2 regions of the Lysinibacillus sp. FSL K6-0075 genome follow, and region 2 is predicted to be linked to the other one. Evidence: riboswitches for the same ligand, from Rfam matches in the RefSeq annotation. Region 2 holds a riboswitch; the other holds the start of a gene.
What was found. A riboswitch is a leader RNA that binds a small molecule or an ion and turns the genes downstream of it on or off. The one in region 2 is predicted to bind thiamine pyrophosphate.

Region 1 (8,083 bases), 1.0 Mb from region 2:
TCAACATTTTTAGAGGTGACGATTCATCGTGATGGCAAAAAATATCGTCAGCGCTTTGAGCACGGGGGACAGCCTGTCACAACGCTTGAAAATATTGGTCAAACCAAGCAGACAGGAACACTTGTCCATTTCCTACCAGATGAAACGATCTTCTCTGTCACAAAATTCAATTATGATACGTTAGCAGAACGATTACGTGAATCAGCCTTTTTATTAAAAGGTTTAAAAATTGAATTAATCGATGAGCGCGAGGAAGGCAAAAATGATGTGTTCTTTTATGAGAATGGCATTGAAGCTTTCGTTGCGTATTTGAATGAGGAAAAAGATGTCCTTCATCCAGTGAAATATGTAGAAGGTATACAAGATGATATCGAAGTAGAGTTCGCTTTCCAGTATAACGATGGTTATTCGGAAACGATCTTATCATTTGTTAATAATGTTCGTACACGTGATGGTGGTACACATGAAACGGGTGCAAAAGCAGCATTGACACGTGTCTTTAATGAATATGCAAGAAAAATTGGCTTGTTAAAGGACAAGGATAAAAACCTTGAGGGGACAGATATTCGTGAGGGCTTAGCGGCCATTGTGTCTGTTCGTATCCCAGAGCACTTACTACAATTTGAAGGTCAAACAAAGGGCAAGCTTGGTACAAGTGAGGCTCGTTCTGCAGTTGATAGTGTGGTGTCTGAGCAAATTTTGTATGTGCTAGAGGAAAATGCGGAGTTATCGGCTTCCCTTGTCCGTAAAGCGATTCGAGCGCAGCAAGTACGTGAAGCGGCTCGTAAAGCGCGTGAGGATGCACGAAATGGGAAGAAAAACAAAAAGGGTAGTACGATTCTATCAGGAAAATTAACGCCAGCTCAGTCACGCAATGCGTCAAAAAATGAGCTGTATTTAGTCGAGGGTGATTCTGCAGGAGGTTCTGCCAAACAAGGCCGTGATCGTACATTCCAAGCGATTCTGCCATTGCGTGGGAAAGTAATCAACACAGAAAAAGCCAAGCTACAGGACATTATGAAAAACGAAGAAATTTCAACGATTATCCATGCGATTGGGGCAGGTGTTGGAACGGATTTTGCGGTGGAGGATTCCGCCTACGATAAAGTAGTGATTATGACCGATGCGGATACGGACGGGGCACATATTCAAGTCTTGCTATTAACATTCTTCTATCGTTATATGCGTCCACTGATTGAAGCAGGAAAAGTCTATATCGCGCTACCGCCGCTTTATAAAGTCTCGAGGGGTACTGGGAAAAAAGAAGTCATTGAATATGCTTGGACAGAAAGTGATTTACAAAAGGCCATCAAAAAGGTTGGAAAGGGTTACATATTACAGCGCTATAAAGGTCTTGGTGAGATGAATGCAGACCAACTATGGGACACAACGATGAACCCTGAAACACGGACGTTGATTCGTGTCACAATCGAGGATGGTGCACGTGCAGAGAGACGTGTCACGACGTTAATGGGCGATAAGGTAGAACCACGTCGTAAGTGGATCGAAGCCAATGTAGACTTCGGTATGGAGGATGATTCTAACATTTTAGAGAATGAATTCATCCAACAAGAGGAGGACCAAGCATGAGTAGTACAGAAAAGTTTCAAGATTTACCGTTAGAAGAAGTGATGGGTGACCGTTTTGGTCGCTATAGTAAATATATTATTCAAGACCGCGCGTTGCCTGATGCACGTGACGGTCTTAAACCAGTACAGCGCCGTATTTTATATGCCATGTTTACAGAAGGCAATACAAACGATAAACCGTTCCGTAAATCCGCAAAAACAGTGGGTAACGTAATCGGTAACTATCATCCGCACGGCGATAGCTCTGTGTATGAGGCGATGGTCCGTATGAGTCAGGACTGGAAGGCGCGTCATATGCTCATTGAGATGCACGGGAACAATGGCTCGGTCGATGGTGATCCACCAGCTGCGATGCGTTATACAGAGGCGAGACTATCTGCTATTGCCGCTGAAATGCTACGAGATATTGGCAAGAAAACGGTCGAGTTTGTGCCAAACTTTGATGACCAGGATATGGAGCCAACCGTTTTACCAGCACGTTTTCCAAACCTATTAGTCAACGGCTCTACAGGGATTTCCGCTGGTTATGCGACGGATATTCCGCCACATGCCTTAGATGAAGTACTGGATGCTGTGTTGATGCGCTTAGACAAGCCTAATGTTAGTGTAGATGAATTGATGACGGTGATTAAAGGGCCAGATTTCCCAACTGGTGGTATCATTCAAGGTGTGGACGGCATCAAAAAGGCGTATGAAACAGGTCGCGGCAAAATCATTGTCCGTGCCCAAGCAGTTGTCGAACCAATCAAGGGTGGTAAAGAGCAAATTGTTATCACGGAGTTACCATACGATGTAAATAAAGCGAATCTTGTGAAAAAAATTGATGAGCAACGTGTAGATAAACGACTAGAAGGTATTGCGGAAATTCGAGATGAATCAGACCGTACAGGCTTACGTGTCGTGATTGAGCTGAAAAAGGATGTACCAGGGCAAGGAATTTTACAGTACTTGTTTAAAACAACGGATTTACAGGTAGCTTATAATTTTAATATGATTGCCATCCACAATCGTCGCCCAACGATGATGACATTGCCATTATTGCTGGACGCGTATATCGCCCATCAAAAAGAAGTAGTGACAAACCGCTCCATTTACGATTTACAAAAGGCAAAGGACCGTTCTCATATTGTAGAAGGCTTAATTAAAGCCCTTTCCATTTTAGATGAAGTGATTGCGACGATTCGTTCTTCTAATGATAAGAAGGATGCGAAGCTTAATTTACAAACGAAGTTTGATTTTACAGAGGTACAAGCAGAGGCCATTGTAAGCCTACAATTATACCGTTTAACGAATACGGATATTACAGAGCTTCGTCAGGAACAGGACGAGTTAAATAAGTTAATTGCGAAGCTAGAGGGGATTCTACAAAGTGAAGCTAAGCTAGTACGTGTTATTAAACAAGAATTGCTAGACATTAAGAAACGCTTTACAGAGCCACGTCGCTCGAAGATTGAGCAAGAAATTGAAGAAATTAAAATTACATTAGATGTCCTTGTGCCAAGTGAAGAGGTTGTCGTGACAGTGACGAAGGACGGTTATATTAAACGTACATCGACACGTTCTCATGCCGCTTCAAATGGGCAAGATTTTGCCATGAAGGATTCGGATTATTTATTGTATGAAGCAAACTTAAATACACAGCACCATCTATTGCTGTTCACAAATCGTGGTAATTATATTTATCAGCCTGTTCATGAGCTTCCTGACATACGCTGGAAGGACCTGGGCCAGCATATTTCCAGTATTGTCCCAACAGGGGAAGATGAATCGATTATTGCGGTTTATGGCTTCGAAACATTTGAACAGCCAAATACGTATGTCTTCACAGCCACAAAAGATGGTCAAATTAAGCGCTCACCACTCGCAGACTATGCGGTAACACGTTATTCAAAGCCAATTAAAACGATGAACGTCAAGGCTGGTGATGCGATGATCTATGCATCGTTTGTGACGGATGATGTAGAACTGATGCTAACAACGGATACAGCCTATGCGATTCGTTTCCCGATGGAGGAACTACCCGTTACAGGTGTGAAAACAGGCGGTGTGAAAGGGATCACGCTAAAAGATGGAGAAGCCTTAGTTGGTGTCAATGTGCTACAGCCTGATGTTACACAATATGTAGTGATTGTGACACAGCGTGGAGCCGTGAAGAAAATGAATGTCGCTGAAGTTGAAGTAGCAAGTCGTGCAAAACGTGGACTAAAAGTATTAACAGAGTTAAAAGCAAATCCTCACCGAATTGTAGCAGTTATACAAGCGACAGACGAGGAGCAGGTTGTGATTGAAACCGAAAAAGGCGTTCAAGAGGTAATTGCTGTACAAGCATTGTCTCGTGCAGATCGCCATTCCAACGGTTCGTTTAAAGTGGATATTGCAACAGATGGGGCGATTTCCCATGTATTAACAGCCAAAAAAGAACAGAAACCTAGCTAATATCATGCCCAGTCTCTTAGGAGAGCTGGGCTTTTGTCTTGAATACAATCGCTATTCAAAAATAGCACCTTGTCATTTAAGTGTAACTATGGGTATAATAATCATCGAAAAGTTCATAGCGAAAGAATGTAGGGGGGCTAGTAGTTGCTAGCTGAGATTGTGTCCGATAGACGCTGACCCTTTGAACCTGATTTGGCTCGTACCAGCGTAGGGAACATCTATTCAAAAAAGCAAAGTTTTGAAGAATGATTGTAATACGTCTGGGAGGAATCCTAGGCGTTTTTTTATGTTTTCAGGCGATAGCTTGAAAACCTTGTATACGCTTTCTTCTGGTGACAACATTCATTCATGAACACTTTCATATTACAAACTGGGAGGCTTTCGCATGAAAAAATGGTTATTTATTCTATTGGCAGCACTTTTGACTTTAGTGGGCTGTAGTGAAAAAGAGGACAAGCAGGCGACTGACAAGCTGAAAAAGGTGTCTGTGGTACTGGATTGGACACCGAATACGAATCATACAGGTCTGTATGTCGCAAAAAAACTCGGTTATTTTGAGGAACAGGGCTTAGATGTTGAGATAATTATGCCTGGTGAGGCGGGCGCAGATCAGCTTGTTGCTTCTGGAAAGGCAGAGTTTGGCGTGAGCTATCAGGAAGGCATTACACAGGCGCGTGTACAAGATGTGCCGCTGGTCTCTATCGCAGCGATTATTCAGCATAATACATCTGGCTTTGCTTCTATTGCATCAAAAGGCATTACATCGCCAAAGGATTTTGAAGGTAAAACTTATGGTGGTTGGGGTGCGCCATTAGAGCAAGCCGTTCTCCAATCATTAATGCAAACAGAAAAGGCAGATATCAATAAGCTAGATATCGTCAATGCAGGGGATTTAGATTTCTTCACAATGATGGAAAAAGACATTGATTTTGCTTGGATTTATTATGCATGGACTGGGATTGAAGCTGAGCTGCGTGGGGAAAAGATTAATATGCTGTATCTAACGGATTATAGTGATCAATTGGATTACTATACACCTGTTCTAGCTACGAATGAAAAAATGCTACAGGACAACCCTGATGTTGTCAAAGCCTTTGTTGCAGCTACATCAAAAGGCTATGAATACGCAATAGAAAACCCAAGTGAAGCGGCTGATATTTTAATCGAAGCAGCTCCAGATTTAGATAAAGAGCTAGTGCATAAAAGTCAGGAATGGCTGGCAGATAAATATCAGGATGATGCCAAGCAATGGGGAGAGCAAAAGCTTTCTGTGTGGGAAAACTATGCAAAATGGATGTCTAGCAATCATGTACTAGAGGGCGAGTTTGATGCGAAACAAGCCTTTACAAATGATTTCTTACCTAAAAAGGAGGCCAATTAAGATGGCAAATTCATTAATCAGTGTGCAAATCATACCAAAGACAGAGAAATATGAAGATGTTATACCTTATGTGGATGCAGCGATTGCTGTGATCGATGCTTCTGGCGTGAAATATGAGGTACATCCATTGGAAACAACGATGGAAGGCGAGCTTTCTACATTGCTCCAAATCATTGAAAAAATGAATGAGAAGATGATCGAGCTTGGTGCCATTAATGTTATTACACAAGTGAAAATTTTATATCAGCCAAAGGGTATTACGATGGATACATTAACGGAGAAATATCAGTAATGAAACGTGCATTGCAAAAGGGAAGGACGATAATTTTTATCGCCTTCCTCTTATTCATATGGGAACTAATCGTGCATTTTGCTGAAGTTCCACATTGGTTATTACCTGCGCCAAGTAGTATTTTGTCGGAAGCCTTTCAGTCGTATCAAACCTTTCTACCACATGTATTTGCTACGGTGCAATTAGCCTTACTAGGTCTGGCCATTGGCATTGCTTGTGGTCTAACGGTGTCGATTGTGTTGCATCGTTTTACATTCATTCGGGAGTTGTTTTATCCAATTCTTATTATGTCGCAAAATGTTCCCATTCTTGTCTTGGCACCATTGCTTATTATTTGGTTTGGCTTTGGCTTATTACCGAAGCTCATTATTATTTGCCTCGTGTGCTTTTTCCCAATTGTCATTGCAGCGATGGATGGATTTAGGCAAACGGCCCCTGAATTAAAGCATTATTTTGCCATGATCGGTGCTACCAAGGCACAAACCTTTTGGAAGCTGGAATGGCCTCATGCCTATCCAGCCATTTTCTCAGGCGTTAAAATTGCTGCTACATATAGTGTGATGGGGGCTGTGATTGCGGAGTGGCTCGGTGCAAAAAAGGGTATTGGTGTTTACATGACATTAGCTCAGTCCTCCTTCCGCACAGATCGTGTATTTGTGGCAATTTTTGCGATTGTTCTCTTGAGTTTACTATTGTTTAGCGGGATTCGTTTGATTGAAAAATTCATGGTGAAGGGGAGAGGCTATCATGCTCAGCATTCAAAACATCGCTAAATCCTTCGATACACTAAAAGTCCTTGATCAACTTTCATTTGACGTAAGGGATGGTGAGTTTGTGGCCATTGTGGGTCCTTCAGGCAGTGGTAAGAGCACACTTTTTCAATTAATTGGTGGTGTTTCGCCAATTGATCAAGGAGCCATTTTATTAAATGAAGAGGATATCCAGCAAAAAAGAGGAACGATTGGCTATATGCCACAGCAACCTTGCCTATTACCCTGGCGTACGATTTTAGAAAATGTCACGCTTGTAGAGGAATTACAGCATAAACCTGATGTGGAACGTGCCAAGGCATGGCTAGAAAAGGTTGGTCTTGCCTCCTTTATCCATGCCTATCCGAACGAACTGTCAGGAGGCATGCAGCAGCGTGTATCGTTCATTCGTGCAATGGTTAGTGATAAGCCGATTTTATGCTTAGACGAACCATTTTCTGCGTTGGATGAATTTACAAGACTGGAAATGCAGGCATGGCTTTTATCCATCTGGGAAGAGTATCGTAAATCAATCCTATTTGTTACACATAGTATTGAGGAAGCTCTCTTTTTAGCGGATCGCATACTTGTCTTAACCAAACGTCCAGCAACTGTTAAAAAGGAAATCATCGTGCCCTTTGAGAGACCACGGAAAGAGGAGATTCGACATTCCGCAGCGTTCACAGCGTTAAAGCAACAGCTATTTACGTATTTACAAGAAGAAAAGGGTGATATGTATGTTGATTGATGCGCATATTCATTTGGAACAGTATAACGATGAGGAAATTCCATTATTGTTGGAAGAGGTCGATGCTGTGATTGCGGTTAGCATGCAACTATCCTCGTGTGAAAGAACGTTGCGTTTATCGAACAGCTATCAGCAAGTAAAGGCTGCTTTTGGCTTCCATCCTGAACAGCCTTTACTAAGTCCAAGCGACGAGGCAGCTTTATTCGATTGGATTCGTACGTATCAGGATGAGATGGTCGCTATTGGTGAGGTAGGTTTACCTTATTATTTAAGGCAAGAGCAAGCGATGGATGACCGTCCTTATGTGGCGTTATTAGAGCGTTTTGTTGTATTGGCGAAGGAACTTGATAAGCCGATTGTATTACACGCTGTATATGAGGACGCTAGTGTTGTGTGTGATTTGCTGGAAAAGCATCAGATGAGTCAAGCCCATTTTCATTGGTTTAAAGGGGATGAAGCTGTTGTGAAGCGCATGATCGAGCGTGGTTATTTTATTTCCATTACGCCAGATTGTTTGTATGAAGAGGAGATTCAACAGCTAATTCATGCTTATCCGATTGAACGGATGATGGTGGAAACGGATGGTCCTTGGACGTTTGAAGGACCGTTTACGAACAAGCGTACATCGCCATGGATGATGCATTCTACGCTTGAGGTGATTGCCTCTATCAAAGGACTGTCAATACAGGAAGCGGCCAAAATCATTACGCAAAACACGAAAGCCTTCTATCGGCTTTAAAAGAAAAAGCAGTATAGGGTACGAGTTAATCGTCCTTATACTGCTTTTTATATTTTGTATAATCATGCTCCAATTTTTCGTTCTTTGTTTTCGTTAAGCGTTCATGTGTACTGAAAGAGATAGATTGTCGATTTTTTTCAACATCTTTA
Region 2 (8,083 bases):
ATAACGAGCCTGCTGTAAAAAAGATGTGCCACAAGGTGGTTGTGCATCACTTTTAGAAGATGTTGCAAAGATTGGACCAATCCCTACATAATCAGCTTGATGGTTAATAGCCGTTTGCAATTCGTCCTGTGAATGGACAGAAACACCAAGAATCATGTTCCCAATTCTTTTACGTGCTACTCCAACAGGTAAATCATCTTGTCCGATATGAACACCATCAGCACCGAGTCGCATCGCTAGCTCGACATCGTCATTAACGATAAAGGGTACACTATACTGATGACATCGTTTTTGACATTGGCGTGCAAACTGTTCATAGGCTAATCCAGTTAACGCATGAGGACCTTTTTCGCGAAATTGAAACATTGTAATGCCTGCTTGTAATGCCTTTTCTAGGATATAGATCGATTGTTCATGATGAGGAACATTGCTCGTACCCATAATAAAATAAAGCTGCAAATCCTCACGTTTCATGAATAATCACCTCACAGGCTTCCTTATGCTGTTGATAAGCAAAATGATTTGTGGGTCCATGACCATTTCCAATCGATAAATCATACATAATTGCTAATTGGATAAACTTTTTAGCTTCAATAATGGCTTCTTCCATAGCAAATCCTCGTCCAAGAAAAGCAGTAAGTGCTGCTGAAAATGTACAGCCAGTACCGTGCGTATTTTTTGTTTGGATTCGAGGAGATTGCATCGAAAAAGATCGTCCATTTTTGAAAAATACATAATCAATGGCATATAGTGGATCTGTTAAATGTCCACCTTTGATGATGACACATTGTACACCAAGTTGTAACAAGCTTTGAGCTACTTCTTTCATATCTTCAAAATGATGAATAGATCTCCCTGTAAGTGTCTCTGCTTCGGGTATATTGGGCGTAACAACCGTAGCAAGTGGTAGTAAAGTTGAGCATAGTGCATCGATAGCTTCTTGCTGCAATAGGCTTTCTCCACCTTTTGCAATCATCACAGGATCAACAATCAGTGGAATGTTTAGCTCACTGATCATACTTGCGATTGTTTTGATAATAGCTGAGGAATAAAGCATTCCTGTTTTAATCGCAGTTATTGAAAAATCTTCTACTAAGGCTTCGAATTGTTTTTTTATAAAGGAAACGTCAATTGGGTAAACACCTGTTACACTCAATGTATTTTGTGCAGTTAATGCTGTAATAACAGAAGTGCCAAACACTTTTAATTCCTGAAATGTTTTTAAATCAGCCTGTATACCAGCACCGCCTCCGCTATCTGAGCCAGCAATCGTCGTTACAATATGCATGAAGCTTCACCATCCTTTGACAAACGATGTATAGCATTAAGTAAGGCGATTTGAAAATCACCGATATCTGCAGTAAATGCTGATGCTAGTACACCTGCTTTTTTATAGTAAGTAAGTGTTTCTGTTAATTGCTGGTAAGGGTTAGGTCCAACACGATAGGCAGCACCGCAAATTGCGCTTAGTAAACAACCTGTACCCGTTACTTCCGTCATTTGTGGATGACCACCAGCAATCCATTGGCTATGCTTACCATCAGTTATAAAATCACGTTCCCCCGTTACAATAACTATGCATTGATAGCGTTGAGCCAATAATGTGGCTTCTGCTTCCATAGCGATGGAGCCATGACCACTATCGACCCCCTTTTGTTGCCAATCTACACCGGCTATTGCAGCAAGCTCGCCGAGATTACAGCGAATCACAGCAAATTGTATGTTCTCAAGTAAATGTTTGACGGTTTCCTTACGATAAGTTGTGGCTCCAACTCCAACAGGATCTAAAATAACAGGAATACCAAGTGCATTCGCTTTTTTACCTGCTAATAGCATGGCGCTTTTTGTACGATCATTAAGCGTTCCGATATTAATTAATAGTGCTTGAGCAATCGCTACCATTTCCTCTACCTCTTGGCTGTCATCAGCCATTACCGGTGAGGCACCTATTGCTAATAAACCATTTGCTTGAAAATTTGCCACTACATAATTGGTGATGCAATGGACGAGTGGTTGCTGTTGACGAATTGTTTGAAATATCATTGTAGTCCTCCTCTGTGGATGGACGTAAGCATGCAAAAAAGGCTCTTTTTGTGTAAAAATGCACGAAAAAGAGCCTTTCATCTGTAAAAAACGATGTCTATTGCTCCCTACGTCAGTATTAACTAACAGGTTCAAAGGGTCAGGTTTTACCTTCTCAACTCTTGCGAGTCCCCCTGCAATCTTGTATTTAGTTGACCAAAATGTACCACACTTTTCATATGTATTCAATAACTAGTTTTCCTATAAACAAAACGTGACTGATGCCATATAGCAAAGTATGATAGTTGTCATGACTTTAACGAAATTGAGTGTAAACCATTGAAAATAATGAAAAAGGAGTTTTATAATGTGTCATAGCAAAAGGGGGCATTTGCCATGAAAAGACAAGATTTAGTTGCACCAGAATGGTATAACATAGCAGAGGAAATTGAAAAATATGCGCAGGATGCAACAAAAAATGCTTTAATCATTTATGAAGAAAATCAAGACGTCCAATTTATTACATATGCACATTTATTGGAAAAAGCGAATCAAGCAGCACATGTTTTCACCAAGCAAGGCTTAAAGAAAGGTGATGTCATTTTAGTGATGGTACCACGTTCAGTGGAAGCATATATTGTGTATATTGCTGCATTGAAAGCGGGTTTAACCATTATTCCAAGCTCAGAAATGTTAAGAACAAAAGATATTGAATATCGTATTCACCATGCCAATGCTAAAGCGGTTATTGCATTTGAACCTTATATTGAACAATTTGATGAAGTGGGGAATTTACAAGGCATATTGCAATTTGTCATAGGGCATGCACACGAACCTTGGCAGAACATACTTGAAAAAATGCATAATCAACCTACAACCTACATAAACCCTATCCCGACTAAAAGCACTGACAATGCATTTTTAGCCTATACAAGCGGAACAACAGGAAATCCGAAAGCAGCGGTGCATACTCATAGTTGGGGCTATGCACATTTACGAACAACAGCACCACATTGGCTGGGTGTACATGAAAATGATATTGTTTGGGCAACTGCAGCACCAGGATGGCAAAAATGGATTTGGAGTCCGTTTCTTGCTACTTTGGGTAGTGGTGCTACCGCATTTGTCTACAAAGGTAAATTTGAAGCAGCTACTTATTTAGCATTGCTTGAAAAATTCAAAATCAATGTACTATGCTGTACACCAACAGAATATCGTTTTATGGCAGCGCTTGAAAATTTACATGAATATGATTTAAGTGCAATTCGCCAAGCTGTATCAGCTGGTGAGCCTTTAAATAGTGAGGTCATTAAAGTTTTCTTGGAAACATTCAAATTACAAGTACGAGATGGCTACGGGCAAACGGAAAATACATTATTGGTGGGAACAATGGTGGGGATGGAGGCGCGAGTTGGCTCTATGGGGAAACCTACTCCTGGCAACACCGTTGAGATTATTAATGATTTGGGCAAACCCGTTACTGTGGGAGAAGTTGGCGATATTGCTGTTCATCGTGAAACACCAGCCCTCTTTAAAAAATATTTAAATGATCCTGAACGTACAAATTTACAATTTCGTGGGGATTGGTATATTACAGGAGATCGTGCCTATAAAGATGAAGATGGCTATTTTTGGTTTGATGGCCGAGGCGACGATGTCATTATTTCCTCAGGCTATACGATTGGACCCTTTGAAGTAGAGGATGCCCTAATGAAGCATCCGACTGTGAAAGAGGCTGCAGTGGTTGCGAGTCCTGATAAAGTCCGTGGAAATATTGTCAAGGCATTTATTGTTCTGCGCAACGATGAAAAAGGTGATGAAGCACTTATTCAAACACTTCAAAGTCATGTGAAATCACTGACTGCTCCATACAAATATCCACGTGCTATTGAATTTGTAGAGGAGCTACCGAAAACATCTTCAGGGAAAATTAGACGTGTCGAATTACGACAACAAGAAATCAAACAACTCCAATCATGATCATTTCCTAGGAAATAATGTCGAAAATCAAAGTTCATGCAAAGGTATGGACTTTGATTTTTTTAATTTTTTTAGGTAAGGTAGGATAAGGAAATAAATAGCATAAAGCTTTTTGCATAGTATTATTGCAAAAAAATGAAACAAATGTGTAATTCATACGTATTACGTGTTAAGGAGGCGGAAAGACATGAATGTAAAAAGGTGGGTTGCTTTAGTAGTTGCAGGTGTTCTTTTACTATTTTCATTAGGAATTAACACCATTTTTGCGCTTTTTAAAGCAGATTTCCTAGGTAATTTTGATAGTTTAATGGCAGGTAATAATTTAGATGTATATGAAAATGTAATTGAAGGGGAAAATTTTGATAAGCGAATTGCTTATTTAAAGGTAGATGGAGCGATTCAAGATATTGGCTCAAGTACATTGTGGCAACCAGTTGCCTATGATCATCAATTTTTCTTAGAACAATTGGATAATATTTTATATGATGAGTCCATACAGGGTGTTGTTTTAAGCGTCAATTCACCAGGTGGTGGTGTGAAGGAATCAGCAGAAATCTATAAAAAGCTTCTGAAAATTAAAGAAGAACGACAAATTCCAATTTATGTATCAATGGATTCTATGGCCGCTTCAGGTGGTTATTATATTTCGGCACCTGCAGATAAAATATTTGCCCATCGTGATACAATAACAGGTTCTATTGGTGTCATCATGCAATCCATTAACTATCAAGAGCTGGCTGAAAAAGTTGGTGTTAAATTTGAGACGTTTAAATCAGGGGAGCATAAAGATATGCTAAGCCCAATGCGTGAAGTGACAGCAGAGGAACGTGCAATGATGCAAGATATGATTAATGAAACGTACGAAGAATTTGTAGATATTGTAGAACAGGGACGTAATATGTCTGAAGCAGAAGTGAAGAAGGTTGCAGATGGTCGTATTCTTGGTGGTACAAAAGCGCTTGAAGCAGGATTAATTGATGAAATTGGTGATGAAGAAGCGGCCATTGCAGCTCTTCGTGAAGATTATGGACTTGAAGATGCCGCTTTATTTGAGTATTCATATGATATGGGTGGCTGGCAATCATACGTTGGTATGAAAATTGGCTCCATGTTTGGTCCATCTGCAGAAGAGAAAATGCTAATGAAAATCATGACGGACTATAGCGCACCGAAAATGATGTATCTATACGGGGAATACTAGGGGGGGAGCACAATGACAAACAATGAAATTGTTATGCAAGGTTCACCCTCTATGGAAAATGGCTTTCTTATGAAGACATCAGGAGAATCAGCAAAGCATAAAAACTATGCATTAAAAACTGCTGGTTTTTGGGTACGATTTTGGGCATTTTTATTAGATGGATTCATTATTTCTGCTGTAGGTGGAATACTCGTTAATCCTATTTTTTATCTGATGGATTGGTCCTTATCTGATTCTGTTTGGTACGCGCCGATTTCTATTATTACAGCAATCTTCTACTATAGCTATTTTGTGTTGATGACAAAGTTCTTTGGGCAAACATTAGGGAAAATGGTATTTGGATTACGTGTGATTTCATTAAAGCATGATCAGCTAACTTGGTCAGATGTGTTATTCCGTGATTGGATTGGGCGTATCATCAATAATATTTTTATGCCACTGTATATTTTGGTAGTGATTTTACCAGAAAATCAAGGTTTACATGATTATTTTGCCGATACAACAGTGGTGCACGAAAAAATCTTTATTGAAAAGGATTCAACACCAACTACTTTACCAAAGCAAGAAGAGATTATAGAAACTACTGAACAAGAAGAAAAACTAGAACTAGCCAAGCTAGAGGAAAAAAATGAACAATAAACAAATGGCTGTCTCAAATTAGGAGACAGTCTTATCTATTTCTAAGTATGTAAGCTATCATAGTTGCAATTAATTCCCTTCATTTAGTAATATTATGTACATATGAAGATTAGGAGGCGTTTGTATGGCACAAGTAACATTTAAAAATGGTCCAGTGACACTAGTAGGAAATGAAGTAAAGGTGGGCGATCAAGCTCCAGATTTTACGGTATTAGCGAATGACCTATCACCTGTAACATTAAATGATTCAGAAGGAAAAATTCGTTTATTTAGTGTTGTCCCATCATTAGATACTGGTGTATGTGATGCGCAAACACGTCGATTCAATGAGGAAGCAGCTAATTTAGGTGACAATGTAGTTATTTATACAGTATCTGTGGATCTTCCATTCGCTCAAAAGCGCTGGTGTGGTGCAGCAGGTATTGATGCAGTTCAAACTGTATCAGATCACCGCGACCTTTCATTTGGTGAAGCATATGGTGTGTACATTCAAGAATTACGTCTTCTGACACGTGCAGTATTCGTTGTGGATGCAAACAATAAAGTAACATATGTTGAATATGTACCTGAAGCTACAGATCATCCAAACTATGAAGCGGCCATTGCAGCTGTCAAAGCACTAGCATAATAAGCTGCTTTTAGGCTAAGATAATACTAGACAAAGGGGCTGTGACAAGTGTTTGTCACGGCTCTTTTCTGCGTGAAAGGAAGTTAGATATGGAAAATATCGAGAAGTTATTTGGTTTGCTAAATGAGCATGCCGAAAAAATCGAAAAAGAACACAATATAACGTTACTAGAAGGATTATTAGATGGGTTAGAGGCATGGCTTGATGGCGAAGTTGATTTTTCTCAAAAAGGTGCAACAAAAGAGGATATTCGTAAAGCTATTCAAATTGCTATTTTAAAAGGGATGCGCAAAGGCTCACAGCCGAATCATCAAATGACTCCTGATACGTTAGGGTTGTTAGTGGGCTACTTTGTGGAGCAAATTTTTGCAGAGCGTCTTGAAAATGAAAAGATCTCGATCATGGACCCAGCAGTAGGCACGGGCAATTTATTATTAACGGTTATGAATTTATTAGATGGGAAAGTGGAAGCAACAGGTGTAGAGGTTGATGAGCTACTTATTCGCCTTGCTGCGGCTACTGCTGATTTAACAGAACAGCCTATTTCTTTATACCGTCAAGATGCCTTAGAAGATTTATTGGTCAATCCAGTTGATGCCGTTGTTTGTGATTTACCTGTAGGTTATTATCCAAATGAAGAAGTGGCGCTCGATTATGAATTATGTCCAGCAGAGGGGATGAGTTATGCCCACCATTTATTCATCGAGCAATCAATGAACTATACAAAGGATGGCGGCTATTTATTTTTCCTTGCACCATCTCATCTTTTTGAGTCAGAGCAGTCTAAGCAATTACACAAGTACGTTCAAAAGCATGCGTGGATTCAAGCGATTATTCAATTACCTGATGCCATGTTTGCCAATAAGACACTTGAGAAGAGCATTGTGATTTTACAAAAACAATCGAAGGAATTGAAAGCGCCTAAAGAAGTTCTATTAGCTAAAGTGCCAAATATGCAGAATAAGCAAGCTCTTGCGCTATTCTTTGAAAAAGTGAAGATGTGGAAAGAGGGCAAGTAATTGCTCATGAAGTCAATACAAGTAAAAAGGTATCCTATTCAAGGATACCTTTTTATGTATTACAAATTAGTTTTCTGGTGTACGGATAACTAGTACGTCACATTTAGCTGAACGTACAATAGCTTCAGATACAGAACCGATTAGGAAGCGTTCTACTGCATTTAGACCAGTTGCACCACAAATGATTAAATCTGCGTCTACGATGTTAGAAAGCTCTTTTGTTATGATATTTTTTGGAGAGCCATACTCGATGATAAGATTAACATTCGCTAAACCTTCATCTTCAGCTTGCTTTTTGTAACCATTTAATAGTTCTTCAGAAAATGCTTGAGCACGTTCTGCGATGGAACGGTCATATGCTTCGATAGCAGCAAATGAACGAGTATCGATTACATTTACTAGATTTAATACTGCACCTTCGTTTCGTTTTGCAACATCAATTGATTTACGGAACGCGTATTCAGCTTCTTTTGAACCGTCTACTGCAACAACAATGCTTTTATAATGATTAGCCATTTGAAAAACCTCCCTGATTTGTATATGTTGATTATACCAAATGATTTTCTAAAGGAAATACTTTCCGTAAGAAAAATT

Region 1: linked by a shared signal. The riboswitch ahead of MHB65_RS12920 (ABC transporter substrate-binding protein) and the one ahead of thiM (hydroxyethylthiazole kinase) in region 2 are both predicted to bind thiamine pyrophosphate.

The regions. Positions count from the first base shown of each region.
Region 1 covers NZ_CP151947.1:2,624,524-2,632,606, reverse strand. The annotation lists gene parE (DNA topoisomerase IV subunit B) at 1-1,590, shown strand, start outside; gene parC (DNA topoisomerase IV subunit A) at 1,587-4,025, shown strand; TPP riboswitch at 4,146-4,256, shown strand; gene MHB65_RS12920 (ABC transporter substrate-binding protein) at 4,411-5,406, shown strand; gene MHB65_RS12915 (thiamine-binding protein) at 5,408-5,698, shown strand; gene MHB65_RS12910 (ABC transporter permease) at 5,698-6,471, shown strand; gene MHB65_RS12905 (ABC transporter ATP-binding protein) at 6,446-7,195, shown strand; gene MHB65_RS12900 (TatD family hydrolase) at 7,185-7,934, shown strand; gene MHB65_RS12895 (hypothetical protein) at 7,960-8,083, opposite strand, start outside.
Region 2 covers NZ_CP151947.1:3,622,289-3,630,371, reverse strand. The annotation lists gene thiE (thiamine phosphate synthase) at 1-474, opposite strand, end outside; gene thiD (bifunctional hydroxymethylpyrimidine kinase/phosphomethylpyrimidine kinase) at 464-1,288, opposite strand; gene thiM (hydroxyethylthiazole kinase) at 1,276-2,043, opposite strand; TPP riboswitch at 2,131-2,228, opposite strand; gene MHB65_RS17750 (acyl--CoA ligase) at 2,419-4,002, shown strand; gene sppA (signal peptide peptidase SppA) at 4,190-5,203, shown strand; gene MHB65_RS17740 (RDD family protein) at 5,216-5,842, shown strand; gene tpx (thiol peroxidase) at 5,967-6,470, shown strand; gene MHB65_RS17730 (class I SAM-dependent methyltransferase) at 6,560-7,489, shown strand; gene MHB65_RS17725 (universal stress protein) at 7,556-8,005, opposite strand.